Regions from separate parts of the Paenibacillus sp. E194 genome, predicted to be linked through region 1. Evidence: predicted binding sites of a transcription regulator. Region 1 holds the regulator's gene; the other holds the start of a gene.
What was found. Region 1 encodes NrdR, which represses ribonucleotide reductase genes. Its sites were predicted from a motif close to AACACNATATATNGTGTT; they were not measured.
Positions count from the first base shown of each region.

Region 2: the regulator NrdR is predicted to act here: its motif matches at 2,690-2,707, upstream of nrdI (class Ib ribonucleoside-diphosphate reductase assembly flavoprotein NrdI).

Region 1 is NZ_JMDX01000032.1:11,175-19,846, reverse strand. Features, by position in the region: gene polA (DNA polymerase I) at 1-1,825, shown strand, start outside; gene mutM (DNA-formamidopyrimidine glycosylase) at 1,926-2,759, shown strand; gene AZ66_RS06795 (MntP/YtaF family protein) at 2,902-3,642, shown strand; gene coaE (dephospho-CoA kinase) at 3,672-4,268, shown strand; gene AZ66_RS06785 (lytic transglycosylase domain-containing protein) at 4,265-4,852, shown strand; gene AZ66_RS06780 (alpha/beta-type small acid-soluble spore protein) at 4,920-5,141, opposite strand; gene nrdR (transcriptional regulator NrdR) at 5,270-5,749, shown strand; gene AZ66_RS06765 (energy-coupling factor transporter transmembrane component T family protein) at 6,255-7,040, opposite strand; gene AZ66_RS06760 (ABC transporter ATP-binding protein) at 7,027-8,672, opposite strand, start outside.
Region 2 is NZ_JMDX01000117.1:8,263-16,934, forward strand. Features, by position in the region: gene AZ66_RS16630 (ABC transporter permease) at 1-590, shown strand, start outside; gene AZ66_RS16635 (alpha/beta fold hydrolase) at 1,119-1,883, shown strand; gene AZ66_RS16640 (hypothetical protein) at 1,995-2,276, opposite strand; gene nrdI (class Ib ribonucleoside-diphosphate reductase assembly flavoprotein NrdI) at 2,895-3,266, shown strand; gene nrdE (class 1b ribonucleoside-diphosphate reductase subunit alpha) at 3,235-5,331, shown strand; gene nrdF (class 1b ribonucleoside-diphosphate reductase subunit beta) at 5,453-6,451, shown strand; gene AZ66_RS16660 (YitT family protein) at 6,675-7,511, shown strand; gene AZ66_RS16665 (alpha-L-fucosidase) at 7,673-8,672, shown strand, end outside.

The DNA of each region.
Region 1 (8,672 bases):
GGAGAAGATCGGGCTGATCGAGGGCGGCACGGTTGCATCAGCACCTGCTGATGAAGAGCTGTCTGAGGATAAATTGAACGTGCAGCTTGTGGATGGAGATTTCAGCGGGTTGAAGCAAATCATCGCTTCCGCGGATACAATCATCGTCGAAGCGCATGGAGACAATCCACATCAAGCAGAGCTTATTGGTGTGCTTATTGCGGAAGAGGAGTCCAACTGGTTCATGACCCGTGAGGAGCTTCTATCTGACAAGGCACTATTCGTACGGGAATGGATTGCGGATCAAGGTAAGCAGAAGAGCGGCTACGATATGCATTATGCGGAATTGGTGCTGCATTGGACAGGCATTGCCTATGATGGCTCCGCATTCGATGCTCAGCTTGCTTCCTATGTGCTTAACCCGGATGATGCGGCACTGTCCCTTCAAGCGATTGCTGAGAAGTACGGCTTGTCATCTAGCCCGACGGATGAAGAAGTGTACGGGAAGGGTGCCAAGTTCAAGGTTCCTGAACTTGAGACTGTTGCGTTGCACGCTGCTCGCAAGGGCAAGCTTGTTCGCCAGTTGAAGCCTGTGATGGAGCAATTGCTCCAAGAGCAGGAAATGAACCGACTTTATTTTGACCTGGAGCTTCCATTGTCTCGTGTTCTGGCGCAGATGGAGAAGACCGGCATTCAAGTCGATACAGATGCGCTGAATCAATTAGGTACGCAGTTTACGGAACAAATTGAGACGACAATGAAGCGTATTTATGAGCTCGCAGGTACGGAGTTCAATGTTGGATCGCCGAAGCAGCTCGGTGAGATCCTATTCGATAAGCTTGGACTTCCAGTCATCAAGAAGACGAAGACCGGATATTCCACAGATGCGGAAGTTTTGGAGAAGCTGGAGCCTTACCACGAGATCATTCCACTAATTCTGCATTACCGTCAAATGACGAAGCTCCAATCGACGTATATTGAAGGATTACTGAAGGAAGTGCGCAAGGAAACGGGCAATGTCCACACTTACTTCCGCCAGACCATTACTGCGACTGGACGCTTAAGCAGCCAATACCCGAACCTGCAGAATATTCCCGTTCGGCTTGAGGAAGGACGCAAGATTCGTCAGGCGTTTGTTCCTTCGGAGAAGGGATGGCATATCGTTGCTGCCGACTACTCTCAGATTGAGCTTCGTGTATTGGCTCATATCTCGGGAGACGAGAAGCTGAAGGAAGCTTTCCTGCATGACATGGACATTCATACGAAGACCGCGATGGACGTGTTCGGTGTATCTCCTGAGCAGGTTGACGCTAACATGCGCCGCTCGGCGAAGGCGGTTAACTTCGGGATTGTATACGGTATTAGTGATTACGGACTGTCTCAGAACTTGAATATTACGCGCAAGGAAGCAGCGCAGTTTATCGAGCAGTATTTTGCTGTATTCCAAGGCGTTAAGCAGTATATGGAAGACATCGTGAAGCTTGCTCGCCAAGACGGCTATGTAAAGACAATGCTGGAGCGCAGACGGTACCTGAAGGATATTCATGCTTCCAACTTCAATCTGCGTTCATTCGCAGAGCGGACGGCGATGAATACTCCGATTCAAGGAACAGCCGCAGATATTATTAAGCTCGCCATGGTTCAGATGGATGCTCGTATGCGCGAAGCGGGACTGAAGAGCCGCATGCTGCTGCAAGTACACGATGAATTGGTATTCGAGGTTCCAGATGAAGAGATGGAGACGATGTTGAAGCTTGTTCCTGAAGTAATGGAATCGGCTATTGAGCTCTGTGTTCCGATGCGAGCAGATGTAAACAGCGGCGAGAATTGGTATGAAGCGAAGTAGAACGTAAGCCAAGGCGGTGAGCGAGGACGATGTAATAACCGCCAAGCCTACATGAGAGCGGCTTTTTCGGTATAATGAATATATCAAGAGGTGATTGGACATGCCGGAATTGCCGGAAGTAGAAACAGTCAAACAAACATTGAATACATTGGTCGCTGGAAAGCGGATTGAGCGGGTAACGGTTACGCTGCCTCGTATTATCCAGCGGCCGTCAGAAATAGAGCAATTTTGCGATGCATTGAAGGGTCACACGATTGAACGGGTTGAACGCAGGGGCAAGTTCTTGCGGATCCTGCTGGATGGGCTTGTTCTTGTATCCCATCTGCGTATGGAAGGACGCTACGGCGTATATGCTGCTAATGAGCCAGTTGAGAAGCATACGCATGTTATTTTCCATTTCGATGACGGTACCGAGCTGCGTTATAAGGATGTCCGCCAATTCGGCACGATGCATCTATTCGCAGCAGGCGAGGAATGGGAGCAGCCTCCACTTCATAAGCTGGGAGTTGAACCCTTGTCTCCGGAATTTACCGTCGAACGTTTCGCGGAAGCGATGAGAAGACGGCGCAGCTTTATTAAGCCAGTCCTGCTGAACCAGCACATCGTAGTAGGAATCGGAAATATTTATGTGGATGAAGCTCTCTTTAGAGCAGGCATTCACCCGAATCGTGCGGCAGATGAGCTTACTGACGAAGAGTACGAGCTCCTGCATCGCGCGATTATTGATACTCTTAAGGAAGCGGTTGAAGCTGGTGGCTCCTCTATCAAGTCATATGTGAATGGCCAAGGGGAAATGGGGATGTTCCAGCATCAGCTGCAAATGTATGGACGTCAAGGTCAACCTTGTGTTCATTGCGGCAGTATCATTGAGAAGACAGTAGTCGGCGGTCGGGGTACCCATTACTGCCCGGTATGCCAGCATCGTTCTCAGTAATGGAATCTAGGTAAGCTGAAAACTTGAATAAGCACTCTTATCCACTCTTGCCCATATGATATGGTAAATCGGGATTCCTGAGCTGTGAGTTGTACGCTAGTTTGCACTTGCTCGGGAACTGCCTTGCGGGAGGGAACGGTAGTTGCTTATTCATACAGTGTCTTTGTTTATCCTGGCTTTTGCATTGAGTCTGGATAGCTTCGGAGTAGGAATGACCTACGGATTGCGCCGGCTCCGCATCCCATGGACTTCAATTGCTGTCATTGCGTGCTGCTCTGGACTGGTTATTCTACTGTCGATGCAAGTGGGCAACTTGCTTATTCAGTATGTATCTCCTGCTGTAGCTCAGTGGATCGGTTCACTTATTCTTGTCGGGATTGGCTGTTGGGCTATCCTGCAGCTGCTTCGCTCATCGCACGATGAGGAAGCTCCGTTGGATCAGATAGCAGGCAGTGATGATGCGGCAGCAGATCAGATGCATGTATCAGCAGTTGCTCAATCCTCTTTAGTTCCATCTATTTCAATGGGGGATGAGCCGAAGCAAGTGGTGCGCATTCAATTGAAGAGCCTTGGCGTTGTCATTCAAATATTGAAGACTCCAAGCGCTGCGGACATGGATCGTTCAGGCACTATAAGTGCAGTAGAGGCTGCGTGGCTTGGAGTCGCATTGTCGTTGGATGCATTTGGAGCGGGTATAGGAGCTGCGTTGTTAGGCTATCCTGCACTCATGACCGCGATTGTTATCGCCTTATTCAGCGGCATATTTCTTCGATTCGGCATTCATATTGGGATTGCATTCGCAGGCGCACGCTGGATTGGGAAGCTGTCATTTGTGCCAGGACTGATGTTAATCATAATGGGGATTATTAAGCTGCTGACGTAAGCGGCATTATTATAGAATGAGGTGAAGGCATGAACATCGGGTTAACCGGAGGTATCGCTTCCGGCAAGAGCACCGTCTCCCGATTACTAGTGGAGCGAGGCGCTCTGCTGGTTGATGCTGATAAGATTGCCAGGGAAGTCGTTCTCCCTGGCAGTCCCGTGTTGGAGCAAATTGCGGTGCATTTCGGATCGGACATGCTGCTTGCGGACGGAACGCTCAATCGGAAGCGATTAGGGGAGGTTGTCTTTGCAGATGAGACAAGTCGCAAAGCGTTAGAAAATATCACCCACCCGGCTATCCGGAAGGAAATCCAACGTCAAATGCATCAATATGAGCGGGACTATCCAGAACGCCTTGTTGTCGTCGATATTCCGCTCCTGTATGAGTCAGGTCTAAGCGAGATGTTCGATTCGATATTGGTAGTGTATGTTCCAAAAAGTGTTCAATTACAGCGTCTAATGGAACGGGACGGTTGGAGCGAGCGCGAAGCTGAACAGAGGCTGAATGCTCAGTGGAGTATGGAGAAGAAGCGAGAGCTGGCGGACATTATTATCGACAATAGCGGTTCGTTGGAAGATACGATCAAGCAGCTCGACCATTTCTGGTCGGAGAAAGGCTTGCCATGAATCGTATGATGAAAATGCTCCGCAAAAAGAGAGTGCTATTGCTGTTGTTTTTGGGCATGCTGTTCTTGCTGTTCGTTCAGTCGCAATGGCTGGGGAGATGGATGTACCCGATTGCGTATGAAGACGAGATCCGCAAATATGCAGCCCAATATGATGTAGATCCTCTGCTTGTGGCTGCTATCATTCGAGTGGAGACGAACTTCCAAGCGGGGCGCGAATCTCGCAAGGGAGCGATTGGAGTCATGCAGCTGATGCCGGAAACGGCCACATGGGCGATGGAGCAGCTGAAGATGAATAATCGTTGGTCTTTGGACGAGTTGAAAAATACGGCCGACCCCAATATTCTTATTGGAACATGGTATCTGAAATCGCTGCATAAGCAATTCAATGAGAATTGGATAGCGGCGATCGCTGCTTACAACGCGGGTCCCGGCAATGTGAACAAATGGATTCGCAACAAAGTATGGGACGGCAGCTATGACACAGCCAAGCAGCAAATTCCATATGGGGAAACAAAGTTGTACGTACAGCGTGTTATCCATTATTATGATAAGTATAAAAACATCTATCCGAAAATGAAGTAGAATGAAGAAGAAGCATCGGACAAGCCGATACCGCTATCGCGCATGATGTCCGACGCTTCTTCCGTCATTATTTGTATTGACCTGCAAGAGATTGTTCAGCGATTTGGACAAGGCGCTTCGTGATGTAACCCCCGATAGAACCCGTGTCACGAGTTGCCATGTTGCCATAGTATCCGTCAGATGGGATGGCAATGCCCAACTCTTGTGCGATCTCGAACTTCATTTGTTCAAGAGCTGCTGTCGCTTGAGGTACGACCAAGTTGTTGCTGGAACGATTGTTTTGGCTCATTTGATTCACCTCCTTGCGGTTGGTAATTGTATTGTGTGCATTCTTTCAAAGATCATTACAGGTAACCACTGGTAACTTTTTAAAAATTGAATTTTGATAAACATCAAGAGTAGAACGGAGGAACGAAAATGAAGTGTCCTTATTGTGACCACTTAGGAACAAAGGTACTTGATTCTCGTCCAGCGAACGACAATAAGTCTATTCGCCGCAGGCGGGAGTGCGAGCTGTGCAGCAGACGCTTTACTACATTTGAGATGGTGGAGGAGACTCCGCTCATCGTCATTAAGAAGGACGGAAGCAGGGAAGAGTTCAGCAGAGACAAGATGCTGCGGGGACTCATTCGCGCTTGCGAGAAGCGTCCAGTATCTGTGGAGCGGCTGGAGATGATTGCTTCGGAGGTCGAGAAGCAGCTTCGCGATACCGCCCATGCGGAGGTAGACAGCCGTGTCATCGGTGATTTCGTCATGGAACAGCTCTATCCCGTTGATGAAGTTGCTTATGTGCGGTTCGCATCGGTCTATCGTCAGTTCAAGGATATCAGCATGTTTATGAAGGAACTGAATCATCTTCTGTCGAAGAACGCCCTTGGCGAACACTCAGATAAATAGTTTAAACAAGCTCGGAAAAACCCCTTAAGCAGTAATCTGCTTCAGGGGTTCTTTGTATTTTGTCGATTAATCAATTACAGTGCGGATTGCCAAATAAAAACTCCCTCAAACATTTGAGGGAGAATAGGTCGTTAAAAAATAATTCTTCTGCGGGTGTCAAGCAGCACGATAGCAAGGAGATCGAAGAGCACCAACGGCAAGATGAAAGGGAAAAATGAAGTGTGTACTTTTCCCGCGTGCTTTACGGAGTTGACCTTTAAGTACACTCTCTTTTTATCTACTTTCACGATGGTGCCAGTATATATGTTACCGTTTTTGGCCTTTATCTTAACGAATTTTTTCATGTACTTTACACTTTTGGAGTAATGGGGGGATAACGTCTTAGACGTGATCTTCTTAGGCGTGATTTTTTTTAGGCATAGAAAGACCTCCTTTTCGCATAATAGCGGAACATACAATGTGCTTAGATATGTTATGCATGATGTACGAAAAGGGTGTCATACTCTCACAGCTGTCCTTGGTACCATTGTACGAACCCGAGTTTCCAGGATACGTAGTAGCATAATGCGATTCCGCCTAGCAGAAGGAAAAGCAAGGTCCAATCCTTCCAGGTGACTCGAAGCTTCACATAATAAGTTCTTCCGCGTCGGCCTGTGAATCCCTTCGATATCATGGCGGCAGCTACACGCTCCGACTTGCGGATAGCTGAAGCGAGCAGTGGAATCGCATAACGTTTCCATGCCCGCAGCTTGCTCTTCCAGCCCCGCTCCCGTTCTATGCCTCGCATGCGGTGCGCATCCTGTATGATGCGCAGTTCCTCCTTGAAGAAGGGCAGGAAGCGATAGCCTGCCAGAATACCGTATGCCCACTTGGGCGGAAGCTTGCACTGCTGCATCAGGCTCAGCATGAATCGCACAGGATCTGTCGTCAGGATGAAGATGAGCGACAAGGCGGAGAAGATAAGCACTCTGAGTCCGAGTGATATTGCCTGCTGGAACGTGGTCTCTGTAATGATGAACGACCACCACTGCCATAGAATGGCACTTGAAGCGGGATCGGCAGAACGTGGGAAGACGAGAGCCGTCCACACGTAGCCGATGCCCATAATGAGGAAGGGGCAGAAGCTAAGCAGCCATTTACGCCATGATATGTTCCCCAATAGGAATGTAAATAGAACGATGTAGACTAGTGCTGCAAGCGGTGTAACCGGATCGAACGTCAATGACAGCATTATAACCGCTATAATGATCGCAAGCCCCTTAATGCTTGGATTCCAATCACGGAGTATCAGGATGATCTCCTCCTTCGATACCTGACGTCTGTGCAAGTAGGCGAGATGCCACCGCGAAGTTCATCGGCATTCGCAGATGACACTTATCCACGAGCTCAGGGTGCTCCCTCCACAGCTTGGAAGGGCTGCCGTCAAACCGTATGCAACCATCATCTAGCACGATAATTCGGTCGGCATAGGTCTGAACCCACTCCATATCATGCGTGATCATCAGGACAGTAGCTCCTGCTTGGGTTCGTTCTTGGAGGGTGTCCATCAGCTGCTTGGATGTATAAGCGTCTTGTCCATATGTCGGTTCATCGCATAACAATAGCTGTTGGCTGTCGGTAAGAACGGAAGCGACACTAAGTCTCCGCTTCTGCCCTTGGCTGATGGAGAAGGGATTGGCATTGGCAACCTTGTTCAAGCGGAAGCGTGTCAAGGCTTCTCCAACATGCTGCTGTACTTCTTCTTCGCTCAGAAGCTGCAAGCGCATCCCGAATGCAAGTTCATCGAACACGGTATCGGTAATGAACTGATGCTCTGGATTCTGGAATACATATCCGATGAAGGCTCTCAGCTCCCGCTCCGCATATCGATGAAGAGGCATGCCATTCAGGATGATTTGACCTTCATCTGGCTGTGTCAATCCAGATAAGAGGGAGGCGAGGGTAGACTTCCCAGCTCCGTTCGGACCGACAAGTGCCACCCATTCCCCTGCACGCAGAGTAAGGGACACGTGATCGAGGATTACTCTCCCTTTGCGCCGATAGACAAGGTTGTGCGCTTGCATGACTTCCTCAGGCTTTCGTGGGGATCCGTTCGATTGAGCTGATGTTAGGATGCGCATCACATCCTGCTGTGCGCATTCAGGGAGCGACAGCAGCAGCTTCAAGAGATCTTCGTCTGTGAGTGCAGGGTCTGCGGCTGTGAGACGCTGGCGAAAGAACTGATCATCATAATTGCTGAAATCGCTTATATTTCTACTATCGTCATCGTTGCTGCTATCGCTACTGTTGCTGCGATTAAACCACTCACGGATGGATTGCTGCAGTTCCAACGCTTGCGGAAGCCAGATACCGCGTGACTTGGCTTCAGCTGCATGATGCTTGAAGTAGGAGACAGGAAGACCGTCAAAGACGAGGGCTCCCTCCTCATCCATCACGAGCAGGCGATCCGTCATGCCGATCCAATCGTCCAATTGATGCTCAATGATAAGCAGAGCCATCCCTTCCTTGCGTGCCAGTTCTGAAATGAGTAAAGCAAATTGGTGTCTTGTATACGGATCGAGATTCGATGTAGGCTCATCCAACACTAGCATATGCACGCGAAGGGCTAGAGCGCAGGCGAGAGCCAGCTTCTGCTTCATGCCTCCCGACAGCTCGTGGATATACGCATGACGCCATGGGAGCAATCCTACCTTTTCTAATACCTCTTGAATCATGGATTCCATCTCAGTTCGAGGGCAATCCCGATTTTCTAGGCAAAAGGCTATTTCTTCTTCTACACGCAGCATACAGAACTGACTTTCGAAATCTTGGAATACAATCCCGATATGCTGGGCCGCTTCACCGGAATCGTACTGTTCAATTGGCTTGCCATACACGAGGACACTGCCTTCGACGAGACTGTCTATTGCATGTGGATACAGCC
Region 2 (8,672 bases), on a different contig from region 1:
CTTTCGAAATTTCATTTTATAACACGAATCTGAATGTGATGCTGCTGCTTGGAGTACTGTTGTACGGAGTTATTACTGCATATTTATTCAATCGAGAATTTGTGGAGGATACACTCAAGAACCTGCTAACAATCCCGGTTTCAAGAGTTGCTCTAATCACGAGCAAAATGCTTATGCTGTTCATCTGGATACTTCTATTGACGATGGTGGCATGGGTGCTTACATTAGGTTTCGCATTTTTTATCAAATCAGACGTGCTAAGTGCTGGGGTTCTGTTGTCATCATTGCGTGACTATGTACTAGGTGCTGTCCTTATGTTCCTGTTGTCCACACCGACGATTTGGGTAACCTTCTTATTCAAAAATTATGTGCCTACCATCATGTTCACGGCGGTAATCACGTTAGGGAATGTTACCGTGATCAGTTCCGATTACAAGGCGCTGTTCCCTTGGTCAGCAGCACATGTAATTGTGACACAAAGTTATGTAGCGGATTATCCACCGCTATACTCGTTTATTGCGGTCGGTATCACTTCGCTATTCGGCTTAGCAGCAAGCGTTCTTTATTTCAACAGAATGGATATTAAATGAAGTGAAATATATAGGAAGTTAAATGATGCAGATCGGCCTTATGGTCGGTCTGTTTTATGTTCTCTGTAGGTGATGGATGTACAAGCAATGTTTGAGATGGCGAATAGGTGGGCAATGAAAAAATAGAATCTCTTATTTCCATAGCGGATCGCTCTTTGCATGGTTATGCACATTGCTGCTTGAAGAGACAAAAAGGAGTGATGTTCGGCATGGTGCAGACCCTGTTTTTCTGTGATTATGTTGAACCTCACTGTCACAATGGCTCGAAACCGCGCGGTTGCCCGGGAAATGAGAGTGTGAGCCCGGGAAATGAGTAAGTGTTGCCGGGGAAATTCCATTGAGTTAGGAAAAGAACCATATCAGGTCGGTTCTCCATCTAGATATTGGCGATGACCGACTACGATGGAATCGCAGTGCTTCTGAAAGATAAGGCAAGGAAAAACTAAAAAATCATTGATCTGAATCTTATGCCATATCTATTATATGAGGTGAAAGAATCAATAGAAAGCCACATGGGAGGGAGCATGAATGGATCTGAACTACTCGATTTATGGAACAGGCGAGCCAATTGTGTTGATTCACAGCGGAGGCGCCGATTCAAGGGCATGGGGGGAGCTTGTACCACTTCTCGCAAGAACTCACCAAGTCGTTACCTTTGATGCCCGTGGTACGGGACGATCGCCCGCACCGCAAGTGCCGCTCAACCTTGTCGAAGATTTACGTCAACTGCTGGATGACCTGAAGCTGGAACAGGTGACCCTAGTTGGGCATTCTATAGGCGGAGAATTGGCTACTAACTTTACATTATCCTCCCCGGATAGAGTCGCTCGACTGATCGCTGTTGCTCCATCCTTGACAGGTTTCATCTTCTCAGAGACGTATCGGGGCTGGATTCATCAATTGAATTCACTCGCTCCGGATGTGAGCAAGATGATACAGTATTCATTGCAGGGGCCTATTTATCGTACGGTGATGGCTAGCGGTCAGCGTGATATCTTTATTGACATGCACACCCAATACTTTACGCGTGTCTTCACAGAGTGGCGCAGCTTTGAGGTGATATGGCCTCAGCCACCTGCGATCGAACAGTTGGAGGAAATCGCGGTTCCTACCTTGTTTATGTACGGGACAGTGGAGTGGGACGATATGCGCATGATCGCGCAGGAGTTCAAGCGGATACCACGTGTTGCTTTCGTCGAAATAGCGGGTGCAGACCACATGCTCCCATTGACGCATCCTCAAGAGATGGCCTCGCATATTCAATCTTTTTTGGCAGCAGTGGATGAATCGTAGGGTACAAATTCCGTGACATTTCATGAATCAGCGGCAGTTAGACTCGATTCCGGTGTCTTGTACTGCCGCTATTTTTTTGTATTGGTATCGGGTCTAGTTAACAAATCATCATTAAATTGTGATCGTACGATGTGGTTTGCTATAATGCGACGTTCCACCACCACCGACGATCACTCTTCCGCCTCTCGGAAACACCAATCGCTTGTTTACCCCGCCTGACAGTATAACCTCAACTTTAGCCCGGTTTGCAGTTGCAACGTAGATGACATAACCACTTCTTGAAATTTCCGTTCTCCAATTCCGATCGAATTCAGATCGCAGTACCCGGTTTGAATACACCTGATTTACCACATCAGATGATCTCGATGTTCTCAACGCTTTAGATTTGCTCATCGGATGTTTCCCTCCGTCTACTCAAAATGAACTGACATGAATCACTTCTAGTAATCTTTTCTAATTATCGTATGCTTCTTTATATTCGATGTTTGGATTGTGTATGTGGTAATCAAAAAATGTGCTGATTTGATTCCTGTGTCATGGTTAATTAAAAAGATTTGAGATTGGGGAGATCGCCATCCAGTCGCGGAGAAGGGGAATAATCGAATTTTTTTATCATGTATTTCTCTACAATTCCAAAATAAATGATCTCCAATATTCGTCTGAGGTGTGGTACGATAGTAATGTTTTGTGCCAATAGTCGACATGAAATTTGATAGAGAAAGCGTCATAAAATGGACCTTGCCATTTCTCTTAAAATTGTATATGATTCTATAGCGAACTATATATAGTTAGTTGAATGCGATACATACACTATATATTGTGACAGCAATTGGAGTCGAGCGGCGCAACGCGCCAGATTCTAAGAACATGCCTATTCAGAGATTGAGAGATTAAAGCGACAGCATACACGAAATTAGGGTACGCAACGTGTCGATCGTTTTGATCCTTGTTTTTGAATGAGCATTTTTTGTTCGTTCCATTTGCAATCTAGTCGAACAACGGAGGGATCACGTGCTTATCGCTTACGATTCGAAGACGGGTAACGTGAAACGATTCGTCGATAAATTAGATTTGGAGTGTGTTCGTGTAACGCCTGACACCAAGCTTAATGAGCCTTTTATCCTCATTACGTACACGACCGGGTTCGGACAAGTTCCCCAGTCCACGCAAGAGTTTCTGGAAGAACACAGTCATTTGCTCCAAGGTGTCGCGGCTAGCGGCAACATGAACTGGGGCACTCGGTATGGGCTTGCAGCTGACCATATTTCCAGAGAATACTCCGTCCCCGTACTGATGAAGTTTGAACTCAGCGGGACAAAACGAGATGTAGACAACTTTATTCGGGAGGTCCATGACTTTGATACCAAAATGGATACAGCTTAACAATGAAATCATGGTTCAGAAGGACGGTAAATTTCAATTTGGCAAGGATCACGACGCAGCAAAGAGCTACTTCGTTGATTATGTCAATCAAAATACAGTGTTTTTCCATAACCTTGAAGAGAAGATTCATTATTTGATCGAAAATGATTACTATGAGAAAGAGATTTTCGACCAATATGAATTTAAAGATATTAAGAAATTGTACGAGTTCCTATACTCGAAGAAATTCCGCTTCCCATCCTTCATGAGTGCGTTCAAGTTCTACAATAACTACGCGATGAAGACGAATGATGATACGAAGTTTTTGGAACGTTATGAAGACAGACTGGCGGTTGTATCCCTGTTCTTAGCGAGCGGAGATATGAACAAAGCATTTGAATATGCGGATCTGTTGATTGCACAAGAGTATCAGCCAGCAACGCCAACCTTCCTGAATGCAGGGAAGAAGCGCAGAGGAGAGCTTGTCAGCTGCTTCCTGCTCGAAGTGAACGATTCCATGAACTCGATTGGATTTGCGATCAACTCCGCACTTCAGTTAAGTAAAATTGGCGGCGGCGTGAGCTTGAACTTGAGCAAGATTCGCGGTGCAGGCGAGCAGATCAAAGGGCTAGACGGTAAAGCAAGCGGCGTACTGCCAGTTATGAAATTGTTCGAGGATGCTTTCTCCTACGCAAACCAACTGGGACAGCGTGACGGAAGCGGCGTTGTATACTTGAACGTATTCCATGCTGACATCCATGAATTCCTGGATACGAAGAAAATCAACAGTGATGAGAAAATCCGCATTAAGACTTTGTCGCTCGGCGTCGTTGCTCCGAACAAGTTCTTCGAGCTTGTTGAGCAGGATAAAGACATGTACTTGTTCTATCCGCACACGGTATTCCAGGCATATGGCAAGCATTTGGATGATATGGATCTCTCCGAAATGTATGATGAGCTCGTAGACAATCCGAAAGTTCGCAAAAAGAAAATTGTCGCTCGCGACCTAGTTTTGAAAATTGCACAGATTCAGATGGAATCTGGTTACCCATATATCATGTTCGTAGACAATACGAATGAATATCATGCCCTGAAAGAAATCGGCAAGGTTAAATTCTCCAACCTGTGCAGTGAGATCGCACAGCTTAGTGAAGTGTCCACAATTAACGATTACGGCATTGAGGATGAGATTAACCGCGATATTTCCTGTAACTTGGGTTCACTTAACATTGTTAACGTCATGAAGAATAAGCGGATGCGTGATACGGTTCATCGTTCTATGGACGCACTGACAGAAGTATCTGACCGCAGCAATATCAGCATCGTTCCGTCCGTAGCGAAGGCGAACCGTGAGCTTCATTCGGTAGGCCTCGGTGCAATGAACTTGCACGGTTACTTGGCGAAGAACAAGATTGCATATGAGTCCATGGAAGCAAGAGACTTCGTGCGTGCGTTCTTCATGATGCTGAACTTCTATTCCTTGGAACGTTCCATGCTGATTGCGAAAGAGCGCGGCGTGACGTTCACGGACTTTGACAAGAGTGAATATGCGAGCGGCGCATATTTCGATAGATACTTGAACACGGACTTCACTCCGAAGACAGATCGAGTGAAGGAATTGTTCGACGGTCACTCGATGCCTACATTGGAAGACTGGGCTCGCTTGAAGGAGCAAGTGATGGAGCATGGCTTGTACCATGCATACCGTCTGGCAATCGCACCTACAGGCTCTATCTCGTACTTGCAGTCGTCAACAGCTTCGATCGCACCGATTACTCAGCGCATCGAGGAGCGTGAGTACGGAGATTCCAAGACGATTTATCCAATGCCTTACATTAACGATGAGAACTACTTCTATTACAAAGAAGCATATGACATGGATATGTTCAACCTGATTGACTTGGTTGCGGATGTTCAAGTTCATATTGACCAAGCGATCTCAACGGTACTGTTTGTTAAGGATGATCTGACGACTCGTGATCTTGCAAAATATTATATTTACGCACAGAAGAAGGGGCTTAAGACGCTCTACTATACACGTACGAAGAAGAAAACAATCGATGAGTGTGTAAGCTGCGTTGTCTAATTGAGCGCAACCTGCATTAAATGAGAGTTCAAAAAGGATGGTTTTCAGCACCGAGCACTGTGTATATTACTTCGTGATCTAAAGCGGTCTTTTTGAATTACCTCTAGAAGGAGATTCGTAGATGAGAAACTTTGAAGCTGTTAACTGGAACAGACCTGAATCGGATTATATGGAAATGCTGTGGACGCAAAATACGTCCCAATTCTGGCTTGATACGGAGATTCCAATCTCGAAAGACTTGAAGTCTTGGACGAAAATGTCCGATGATGAGAAACTTGCCTATATGCATGTGCTTGGCGGCTTGACCTTGCTGGATACAGAACAAGGGAACGTGGGAATGCCGGTTATTGCGCAGCATGTAGAAGGGAAGCAGAAGAAGGCAATTCTGATCTTCCAAGCGGCAATGGAAGAAATTCATGCGAAGAGCTACAGCACCATCTTTACGACGGTTGCTAGCACAGCAATGATTGATGAGACATTCGATTGGGTAAAAGACAATAAGCACCTGCAGAAGAAGACAGCAATCATTGACGGCCTATATAAGGGCATTCAAGACAACGATCCAATCAGCTTGTACAAAGCGATGGTGGCATCGGTATTCTTGGAGAGTTTCCTGTTCTATTCCGGCTTCTTCTATCCACTGTACTTGGCTGGACAAGGCAAGATGGTAGCAAGCGGTGAGATCATTAAGCTGATCATCCGCGACGAGAGCGTCCATGGCGTGTTCGTAGGCTTGCTTGCACAGGAAATTTACAATAAGCAAAGTGCGGACGTGCAGCGTGAATTGTCCCAATTCGTGAACAAGCTGATGCTTGAATTGTACGAGAACGAGCTTGAATACACCGAGCAGCTGTATGATGCAATTGGACTTACACATGAAGTGAAGAAATACATTCGTTACAATGGCAACAAAGCGCTCATGAACTTGGGCTTTGAGCAATACTTCCCAGAAGAAGATGTTAACCCAGTTGTCTTGAACGGTATCCGTACCGAAACAAGTACACATGACTTCTTCTCCACGAAGGGAAGCGGATATCAAAAGGGTAAGGTAGAGCCTTTGCAAGACAAAGACTTTACAATGCTGAACGATCGTGTCAAACAATCCGATATCTTTGCATAAGATGATAAGGATTGCTAGGAATGATGCAAGAACAACTGAGTGGGAACGCTCAGTTGTTTTTGTATTGTCGTGTCATAAGAGCGGAATACTTAATGTACCGGCTGCATGTATCATGTATATCCATACTAGGGGAACACCCGTATATTCATGAATCAATTTTCACTGCTTTAGTTTGATGAGATAATTCGGACAGATGATTTTCATACATAAAGGACGGGCTTTCATGAAAAAAAGAATTACGGATATTGCTATCATTATCGCAGGCGCTTTCATTTTTGCATTAGCAGTTAACTTGTTTGTTATCCCCAATGATTTCGGTGAGGGCGGGGTAACAGGGGTTACCATTATTCTCTACTATCTGTTTGAATGGTCACCAGGGTTGATGAACTTGATTTTAAATGCGGTATTGCTTGTCGTTGGCTACAAATTCTTGGATAAGAATACGACGATCTATACCATCATTGCAGTTGTGTTCAACTCATTATTCCTGCATTTGACGGAGAGCTGGCGGATTGCATCCAATGAGCTCATGATCAATGCGATTTTTGGCGGTATTTTCGCAGGTGTCGGGATCGGTCTCATCATCCGAGTTGGTGGCACAACAGCAGGCTCGACGATTTTGGCACGCATTATGAACAAGTATTTGGATTGGAATATAAGTTACGCATTATTGTTCTTCGACCTCATCGTTGCATTCGCGTCGTTCTTCATCATTGGACCGCAAGGCTTGATGCTAACTATCGCGATGCTGTATGTTGGGACGAAGGTGATGGACTTCATTATCGAAGGCTTGAATCCGAAGAAGGCGGTTACGATTATCTCTGAGGAGCATGATCGGATCGCGGAACAAGTGAATGTCGTCATGGATCGAGGAGTGACGGTACTGGAAGGACACGGTTATTACACGAAGGATCGGAAGCAAGTACTGTATATTGTTATTAGTAAGCAAGAAGTATCAACCTTGAAGAAAATCGTCCGAGCAACTGATAAGGATGCATTTATTACGATTCATGATGTGCGGGATGTGTTCGGAGAAGGCTTTATTGATATTACGAAATAACTAGGCTTCAACAACCAAATAAGGCGTGTCTGCCACTTGGATTCCGCGCCACATCTAACTGTGAAAAAGTTAGGTGTGGCGCGGAATGTTTTCGCTAACACTTTTCTAGCAAAATATGCGATAATACGAATTGTACAACTAGAATATGGGAGGGCATAACAATGGTACAACCGTGGTTTGAGAAAGCGAAGCTTGGGATTTTCATTCATTATGGCATTTATGCGGTCGATGGGATTTCAGAATCCTGGTCTTTCTATAATGGAAGAGTGTCGTATGAAGACTACATGAAGCAGCTCGATGGATTTACGGCAAGCAAGTTCGATGCAGACAAGTGGGCAGACCTCTTCGAGAAGTCTGGTGCGAAATATGCAGTTCTGACAACGAAGCATCATGATGGCGTTGCATTGTGGGATACGAAGTACAGTGACTTGAACGTTGTGAAGAAGACGCCTGCCAAGCGTGATCTTATCAAAGAGTATGCCAAGGCGCTTACAGATCGCGGTATTAAGCTAGGTATGTACTATTCCTTGATTGACTGGTCACATCCAGATTATGCAAGTGTGTACGAAGGCGGGAAGGTGCCTGAGGATCTGAGCAAGGTGAACCGCTTCTGCAGTCCGACGGATGGTGTACAGGATGAAGAAGCATGGCAGCGCTTCCTTGAATTTAATAACAATCAATTGCGTGAATTGCTTACTGACTATGGCAAGGTGGATCTGCTGTGGTTCGACGGGGATTGGGAGCGCAGCGCAGAACAGTGGAATTTGCCAGCGTTCAAAGACTACCTGCTGTCGTTCAACCCTGAGCTTATCATTAACTCCAGACTTCAAGGACATGGGGACTACAAGACTCCGGAACAGGGATTGCCAATTACAAGACCAGAAGGGCCGTGGGAGTTCTGCACGACCATTAACAGCTCTTGGGGCTATCAACACGATGATGATTACTATAAATCATTGAATCAAATTATCCGAATGTTCTGTGACTGCATTACGATGGGCGGGAATATGCTGTTGGATGTAGGGCCGATGGAGGATGGCACGATTCCGGAGCGTCAGGAAGAGACGCTCATTGGTCTGGGCAACTGGATTCGGACGCATGAAGAGGCTATTTATGAGACGGATGAAGGCATTCATACTCGTTATTACTTGGGCGGCAGTA